One region of the Streptomyces sp. NPDC056222 genome, then DNA from elsewhere that is predicted to be linked to it. Evidence: riboswitches for the same ligand, from Rfam matches in the RefSeq annotation. Region 1 holds a riboswitch; the other holds the start of a gene.
The links. A riboswitch is a leader RNA that binds a small molecule or an ion and turns the genes downstream of it on or off. The one in region 1 is predicted to bind S-adenosylmethionine.
Positions count from the first base shown of each region.

Region 2: linked by a shared signal. The riboswitch ahead of ACFC0D_RS33470 (aminotransferase class V-fold PLP-dependent enzyme) and the one ahead of thrC (threonine synthase) in region 1 are both predicted to bind S-adenosylmethionine.

Region 1 is NZ_JBHJTL010000015.1:101,938-106,313, forward strand. It holds gene ACFC0D_RS10590 (hypothetical protein) at 1-416, opposite strand, end outside; gene ACFC0D_RS10595 (glucosyl-3-phosphoglycerate synthase) at 473-1,453, opposite strand; SAM riboswitch class I at 1,575-1,732, shown strand; gene thrC (threonine synthase) at 1,726-3,039, shown strand; gene ACFC0D_RS10605 (MoaD/ThiS family protein) at 3,131-3,409, shown strand; gene ACFC0D_RS10610 (cold-shock protein) at 3,857-4,060, shown strand; gene ACFC0D_RS10615 (S-(hydroxymethyl)mycothiol dehydrogenase) at 4,325-4,376, shown strand, end outside.
Region 2 is NZ_JBHJTL010000111.1:15,915-20,290, reverse strand. It holds gene ACFC0D_RS33480 (cytochrome bc complex cytochrome b subunit) at 1-1,029, shown strand, start outside; gene trpD (anthranilate phosphoribosyltransferase) at 1,150-2,214, shown strand; SAM riboswitch class IV at 2,292-2,408, shown strand; gene ACFC0D_RS33470 (aminotransferase class V-fold PLP-dependent enzyme) at 2,598-4,004, shown strand; gene ACFC0D_RS33465 (glycerate kinase) at 4,015-4,376, opposite strand, start outside.

The DNA.
Region 1 (4,376 bases):
GCGAGGTCGCAGCGCTTGAGCTGTGCTCCGCTCGGCCCCTTGTACGTCCCGTCGTTGCCGCCCCAGAAGAGCCGGGCGTACGCGACCTCGGCGCCTGCGGGGATCTCCACCCGGCCGGTGCTGGAGCCGTAACCGGCGGCCATGGAGGCGGTGTTGATGCGCTTCATGGCGAAGGTGTTGTTGGTGTCGCCGCCCTGGCCGGTGGCGGCGGTGGCGCAGCGCGCGGCCAGGTCGGCGGGGGCGGTGGGGCAGCCCATGACCGTGTTGCCGACGGTCGTGAAGTCGCCGTACAGGGAGGCGTCGTACCGCACGCCGAAGGGCTCCACCACGTCCGCCGCGGCCGGTCCGGCCGCGGCGAGGGACAGCGAGCCGAGCGCGCCGATGGCGAGGACGAGCGCCACCGGCAGTGTGGTCATCCGATTATTGAAGCGCATGAAACGGAAATTTAGTTAAAAAGCATCATCATTCGGTGTTACGCCACGCGGCGGCGCGCGTACTCCGTGATGTCGATCATCGGCGGCCGCTCCTCCGTGTCGACGGCGTACGTCCGTGGCGTGAAGCCCTTCCCCTCGCCCGTCTCGTCCCGCTCGAACTGTGTCAGCAGCGGCCGCACCAGATGCCCGCGGGACAGCCGCAGCTGCGCGGTCCGGTAGATCGCCGCCGCCATCCGCCCGAGCGCCCGCTCGTCCTGGTGGCGGTGCTTACGGACCCCGACGTCGACCTGCGCGAGGGCGTCGAGGCCGACCGTGTGCAGCGCGTCGACGAGCAGCCCCAGCTCCACTCCGTAACCGACGGGGAAGGGCAGCCGCTCGAGCAGCGAACGCCGCGCCGCGTACTCGCCGCCCAGCGGCTGGACGAAGCCGGCCAGCTGCGGCCAGTGCAGATTCAGCAGCGGCCGGGCCACCAGCTCCGTCACCCGCCCGCCCTGACCTGGGGTCTTGCCGGAGGCGAGCGGGTCGACCCCGGTGCTCAGCGGGCGGTCGTACATCGCCTTCACGAAGTCGACGTCCGGTTCGGTGAGGAGCGGGCCGACGATGCCGGTGACGAAGTCCGCGGAGAAGTCCCGCAGATCCGCGTCGACGAAGCAGACGATGTCGCCACTGGTCACCATCAGTGACCGCCACAGCACCTCGCCCTTGCCGGGCACGGCCGGTATCCGCGGCAGGATCTCGTCGCGCGCCACCACCCGCGCCCCGGCCGCCGCCGCGACCTCGGCCGTACGGTCCGTGGAGCCGGAGTCGAGCACCACGAGCTCGTCGACCAGCGGCACCGCCTCGGACATCAGCTCCCGGCGGATCACGGAGACGATGTCGCCGACCGTCGCCTCCTCGTCGAGCGCAGGCAGCACCACGCTGACCGTCGTCCCCCGCTTGGCGGCCAGCAGCTGCTCCAGCGGACGGTCTGCCACGGACCAGGACCGCCGGCCCAGCCAGCGCTCCACCTCATCCAGCAACGTGATCTCCATCTCGCGGTTCGGACGACCATCTCAGGCGTCCATGCCTTCGGTTACAGTCTTGAACAACGCGGATGCCCGATGCATGTCGGGGTGCCATCCACGTCCTACAACCGAATACCGCTCATCCAGAGGGGCAGAGGGAAACGGCCCGTTGAAGCCCCGGCAACCCTCCAGTCGGTCTCGTCCGCAGTCGTCCGTACTGCGCCCGCGAGGCTCCCGGCTAGGGAAGGTGCCAAATCCGTCTCATGGCGACGTTCGTCATGGGAAAGATGAGGAGAAAGGGCCTCGCCTCCATGGCTGTACAGACTGTTTCCACCACCACTTCGACGGTTGACCTCGGTCCGGCTTCCGGACTCTCCTGTCGTGAATGCGGTGAGAAGTTCCCCCTCGGTCCCATCTTCGCCTGCGAGCTCTGTTTCGGCCCGCTCGAAGTCGCCTACGACCTGCCCCTGGGCGACCCGGAGGCGCTGCGCAAGCAGATCGAGGCCGGCCCCGCCAACATCTGGCGCTACGCCCCGCTGCTGCCCGTCCCCGCCGACGTCGCCGAGAAGCCGAACCTGAACCCGGGCTGGACCAAGCTCGTCCAGGCCGACAACCTCGCCCGCGAGCTGGGCGTCGAGCCGGGCAAGCTCTACGTCAAGGACGACTCCGGCAACCCGACGCACTCCTTCAAGGACCGCGTCGTCGCCCAGGCCCTCGAGGCCGCCCGCGCCTTCGGCTTCACCACCCTGTCCTGCTCCTCCACCGGCAACCTGGCCGGCGCCGTCGGCGCCGCCGCCGCCCGCGCCGGCTTCCGCTCCTGCGTGTTCATCCCGCACGACCTGGAGCAGGGCAAGGTCGTCATGGCCGCCGTCTACGGCGGTGAACTCGTCGGCATCGAGGGCAACTACGACGACGTCAACCGCTTCTGCTCCGAGCTCATCGGCGACCCGCTGGGCGAGGGCTGGGGCTTCGTCAACGTCAACCTGCGCCCGTACTACGGCGAGGGTTCCAAGACGCTCGCGTACGAGATCTGCGAGCAGCTCGGCTGGCAGCTCCCCGACCAGCTCGTCATCCCGATCGCCTCGGGCTCGCAGCTCACCAAGATCGACAAGGGTCTGCAGGAGCTCATCAAGCTCGGTCTCGTCGAGGACAAGCCGTACAAGATCTTCGGCGCGCAGGCCGAGGGCTGCTCCCCGGTGTCGACGGCCTTCAAGGCCGGCCACGACGTCGTACGGCCCCAGAAGCCGAACACCATCGCCAAGTCGCTCGCCATCGGCAACCCGGCCGACGGCCCGTACGTCCTGGACATCGCGCGTCGCACGGGCGGTGCGGTGGAGGACGTCGACGACGAGCAGGTCGTCGAGGCGATCAAGATCCTGGCCCGGACCGAGGGCATCTTCGCCGAGACGGCGGGCGGCGTGACCGTCGGCGTCACGAAGAAGCTGATCGAGGCCGGTCTCCTCGACCCCACGCTCACCACGGTCGTGCTCAACACCGGTGACGGCCTCAAGACCCTGGACGCGGTGGCCGATACCTCGCAGGCGACCGCCACGATCCGCCCGAGCCTGGACGCGTTCCGCGAAGCCGGCCTGGCCGGCTGACGCCCGCGACCGACGGGGTGCCGGGGCGGCCCGGCGCCCCGTCGGCTCCCATCCATCCGTCATCCGTTCCCGCCCCGAAGGTGAACCACCCATGAGCGTCAAGGTCCGCATCCCCACCATCCTCCGCACCTACACCGGCGGCCAGGCCGAGGTCGCCGCCGAGGGCGCGACGCTCTCGGAGGTCATCGCCGACCTGGAGAAGAACCACACGGGCATCGCCGCCCGCGTCCTGGACGACCAGGGCAAGCTGCGCCGCTTCGTGAACGTGTACGTCAACGACGACGACGTCCGTTTCGAGCAGGGCCTGGAGACGGCGACGCCGGACGGCGCCGGCGTCTCGATCATCCCGGCGGTCGCCGGCGGCTGCTGAGCCCCCGGGGCGACCGTGGAAAGGCCTTTGAGTCACCCACGGTCACCTGAGTTACCCACGGTCACTTGAATTGCCCCCTCCGCCGGAGAAGCGGTGGGGGCAATTCTGCATGGTTGAGCGGGGTAGAGTTGGGGAAGTCCCCCTGACTTCCCTTCGCTGCTTGTGCCAGACGCATATGAGAATGCGCCCGCACCCGACAAGAAGCAGCCAAAGTGTTCGAGTGTTGTGTACCTTCTGCGCACTTTGACGGGCCCGACTTGCCCCGGGATTCAGTGAATTCTCCTTAATTCTCCTTTCCGTCGCGCCCAGATTTCTCGTCCGATTGACCTGTTGCAGAGGGCAGTTGGACAGATACATTCAGCCGCGGTCGACGCGTTCCGGCGCAGGGTCTGACCCGGGTCCGCGAAGTGCGGTCCCGCGCAAGGGCCAGTAATAGGGGAGTTAGGCATGGCTCAGGGCACCGTCAAGTGGTTCAACGCGGAGAAGGGCTACGGCTTCATCGCGGTCGACGGTGGTGCGGATGTATTCGTCCACTACAGCGCGATCCAGATGGACGGTTACCGCACCCTTGAAGAAGGTCAGCGGGTCGAGTTCGAGATCTCGCAGGGCCAGAAGGGTCCGCAGGCGGACATGGTCAAGCTCGCCGTCTGAGCACGGCGCGATCGGCCACCACGTACGCACTCACGCGTTCTCTACGTCGAGGGGTGGGGCCCCGGTCCACGGTGGGGGGCCCCCCCCCCGGGGGGGGGCGGGGGCCCCCGGCCCCCGCGTCGCCGTGTGTCGGGAGCGTTGCGGTCCACCGACGGGTTTTGCCCGACGTTAACTCCGGCCTCTTGACGACCCGTTGTCGGCGTTCTCACTATGTTCCCCATCGCGCAACCCATCGTGCAATGCGCAACAACCGAGGAGCCCATCGTGTCGCATGAGGTTCGTGCCGTCGTTGCCGTCGAGAAGGGCGCACCCGTCG
Region 2 (4,376 bases), on a different contig from region 1:
GGGGAGTTCCCCGGCGGCGACTTCGTGGCCCGGTTCTACTCGGCGCACGTCCTGCTGCTGCCCGGCATCATGCTGGGTCTGGTGGTCGCCCACCTGATCCTGGTCTTCTACCACAAGCACACGCAGTTCGAGGGCCCCGGCCGTACGAACAAGAACGTCGTGGGCATGCCGCTGCTGCCGGTCTACATGGCCAAGGCCGGAGGCTTCTTCTTCCTGGTCTTCGGTGTCATCGCGATCATCGCGGCGATCGCCTCGATCAACCCGATCTGGGCGCTCGGCCCGTACCGGCCCGACCAGGTCTCCACCGGCGCCCAGCCCGACTGGTACATGGGCTTCGCCGAGGGTCTGATCCGTGTCATGCCGGGCTGGGAGATCAACCTCTGGGGCCACACGCTCGTCCTGGGCGTGATGATCCCGCTGGCGATCTTCCCGGCGGTCCTCGCGGCGATCGCGGTCTACCCGTTCATCGAGTCGTGGATCACCGGCGACAAGCGCGAGCACCACATCGCGCAGCGCCCGCGCAACGCTCCGACGCGCACCGCCTTCGGTGTCGCCTGGATCACCGCGTACATGATCATGCTCGTCGGTGGTGGAAACGACCTCTGGGCGACCCACTTCCACCTGTCGCTGAACTCGATCACCTGGTTCGTCCGGATCTTCTTCTTCGCCGGACCGGTCATCGCGTTCGTCGTCACCAAGCGGATCTGCCTCGGCCTCCAGCGCCGGGACAAGGACAAGGTGCTGCACGGTCGCGAGTCCGGCATCATCAAGCGTCTGCCGCACGGCGAGTTCGTCGAGGTGCACCAGCCGCTCAGCCAGGGCGAGCTGTACAAGCTCACGGCCCACGAGCAGAACAAGCCGGCCGAGCTCGGCCCCCTCGTCGACGAGAACGGCGTGGAGCGCAAGATCGGTCGCATGGAGAAGCTCCGGGTCAAGCTCAACAAGGGCTACTACGGCGAGGACCACCAGATCGCCAAGCCGACCGCAGAGGAGTACAAGGAGATCACCAGCGGCCACGGCCACCACTGATCACCTGACCAGAAGGTCGCCACAGCGGGAGCCCCGTCCATTCGATGGACGGGGCTCTTTGCCGTCCCCGTGGGTCGATAGGGTGGAGTCGTATCCGTTACGCACTGACCAGGAGCTGCCATGAGCGCTGCGACCCCCGCTGGAGGACCTACGTCGGCGGGCCGCTCCTGGCCCACCGTCCTGGACGGACTGCTGACCGGCCGCGACCAGAGCGCCGAGGACACCGCCTGGGCGATGGACCGCATCCTGCGCGGTGAGGCCACCGACGCCCAGATCGCCGGCTTCGCCGTCGCGCTGCGTGCCAAGGGCGAGACCGTCGAGGAGATCTCCGGCCTCGTCCGGACGATGTACGAGCACGCCAATGTGATCGAGGTCCCCGGCCCGTCCGTGGACATCGTCGGCACCGGCGGCGACGGCGCCAAGACCGTCAACATCTCGACGATGTCCGCGATCGTCGTGGCAGGCACCGGCGCCAAGGTCGTCAAGCACGGCAACCGTGCCGCGTCGAGCGCGAGCGGCGCCTCCGACGTCCTGGAGAAGCTGGGCGTCAATCTCCAGCTGACCCCGCAGCGGGTCGTCGAGGTCGCGGAGGAGGCCGGGATCACCTTCTGCTTCGCGGTGAAGTTCCACCCGGCGCTGCGCCATGTGGCCGCGGCCCGCAAGGAGCTCGGCATCCGGACCACCTTCAACTTCCTCGGTCCGCTCACCAACCCCGCCCGGGTCAAGGCGCAGGCGACCGGCGTGGCCGACGCCCGGATGGCGCCGATCATGGCCGGGGTGCTCGCCGAGCGCGGCTCCTCGGCGCTGGTCTTCCGCGGGGACGACGGCCTGGACGAGCTGACGACCACGGCCACCTCACGCGTCTGGGTGGTACGGGACGGTGCGGTGCGCGAGGAGGCCTTCGACCCGCGGGACGTCGGCATCGAACTCGTACCGGTGGAGGCGCTGCGCGGCGCCGACGCCTCGTACAACGCCGATGTCGCCCGCCGGCTGCTCGCGGGCGAGACCGGGCCGGTACGGGACGCGGTGCTGCTGAACTCGGCGGCCGCTCTGACGGCCCTGGAGCCGGGCGAGGGCACTCTGGCGGAGCAGCTGCGCGAGGGAATCGCGAAGGCGGCCGAGTCGATCGACTCGGGGGCGGCGAGGCAGGCGCTGGAGCGCTGGGTCGCGGCCAGCAACAGGTAGGAGCACGGCGCGGACCCCGTTCCGGAATCCGGAACGGGGTTGCGCGTCGGCGATCACGTGGCATACGTTCTGTGCCAGGTCATGAGTGACAGCCATTAAGCCCCGGCTGGCTGTCCGGCAACCCTCCGTCCGTGGCGGGGTGCCCCGGGTGAAGACCAGGCCGTAGGCAGCAAGGTCTACGGCAAGCGCGGACCCCTGCGACACCCTGGGGTCCTGGTCCTCAAGGGAGCAGTCTCGTGAGCAAGCGAATGCGCTAGGGCCTTCGGCCCCGTTGTCCCACCCTCCGCACGAACACCGTGTGTCGAGGCAACACCCGTATGCGGCACCCCACTTCGCGCTGCCCTGCGGGCCCTTCGCTGCCATTCCCGCCAGGAGATACCGCCATGTCCGCGTACCCGAACGCCACCGCCGTCGCTGCTTCCGCCTCCGCCGTCGACTCCGAGGCAGGCGACCCCTGCTGCGCCGCCCCGCTCCCGGTCCTGGGGCGGGACGTCACCGTTCCGCTCGTCACCGGGGGCGAGGTCACCTACGCCGCGCTCGACTACGCCGCCAGCGCACCGGCCCTGCAGCGCGTCTGGGACGACGTCGCCGCCTACGCCCCGTACTACGGCAGCGTCCACCGCGGCGCCGGGTACCTCTCGCAGCTCTCCACCGACCTCTTCGAGAACAGCCGCGTCACCGTCGCCGAGTTCCTCGACTGCCGCCCCGGTGACCAGGTCGTCTTCACCCGCTCCACCACCGACTCGCTCAACCTGCTCGCCGCCACGCTCCCCGCCGGTTGCGAGGTCTTCGTCTTCGAGACCGAGCACCACGCCTCGCTCCTGCCGTGGCGGGACGCCCGGGTCACCTACCTCAACGCCCCGCGCACGCACGCCCAGGCAGTCGAGACCCTGGAGCGGGCCCTCGCCGACCGCGACCCCTACGGCCCCGCCCTCGTCTGCGTCACCGGCGCGTCCAACGTCACCGGGGAGCTGTGGCCGGTGAAGGAGCTGGCCGCCGCCGCGCACGCCCACGGTGCCCGGATCGTCCTCGACGCCGCCCAGCTCGCGCCCCACCACCGCGTCTCCGTACAGGAGTTGGACGTGGACTGGGTCGCCTTCTCCGGCCACAAGCTGTACGCGCCCTTCGGCTCGGGTGTCCTCGCCGGTCGTGCGGACTGGCTCCAGGAGGCCGAGCCGTACCTCGCCGGTGGCGGCGCGTCCAAGAAGGTCGCCCGCCGTGCCGACGGCGGTGTCGACGTCGAGTGGCACACCACCGCCGCCCGTCACGAGGCCGGTTCGCCGAACGTCATCGGCGTCTACTCCATCGCCTCCGCCTGCAAGGCGCTCGCCGAGGCCGGGTTCGACACCCTCGTCGCCCGTGAGCAGCACCTGATCGACACCGTTCGCGAGGGTCTGGCCGAGGTCCCCGAGGTGAAGGTGCTCTCGCTCTTCGGCGACGAGTCCCCGCGGGTCGGTGTCATCTCCTTCGTGGTGGAGGGCTGGAACAGCTCCCACTTCGCCGCCGCGCTCTCCGCCGAGTACGGCATCGGCGTCCGTGACGGCCTCTTCTGCGCCCACCCGCTGGTCCGCACCCTGCTCGGCAGCGACCCGCAGACCCAGGGCGAATGCGGGGCCCCCGAGGCCGCGCCCGGTGAGAAGTCGCTCAACGCCATCCGGGTCAGCTTCGGAGCCGGTACGCCGGACGAGCACGTGGAGCGCTTCGTACGGGCTGTGAAGGAGCTCGTCCGGGACGGAGCGCAGTGGAAGTACCGCACCGAGGACGGCCGTTGCGTCCCGGACCGCGGCTGATCCGTCCCGCTCAGGCCGCCAGCCGGGTCCCCACCAGGACCATCCGCAGGGCGCGCTCGGCCGCGTCGGCGAGGAACTCGCCGCCGCGGAGGAGCGCCTCGGGCAGGGCCATCGGCGCCGGCAGGATCGAACCGTAGGCGTCCACCCCCACCGCCCGCACATGGTGGACGCCGTGCCCCAGCGTGCCGGCCAGCGCGAGGACCGGGACGCCATGGGACCTGGCCCGGTGGGCCACCTCGGCGGGGATCTTGCCCTGGACGGTCTGGCCGTCCAGGGCGCCCTCGGCCGTGATGACGAGGTCGGCGCGGGCCAGTCGGGCATCCAGGTCGATCCGGTCGAGCAGCACTTCGAAGCGGGGCAGCAGCCGGGCGC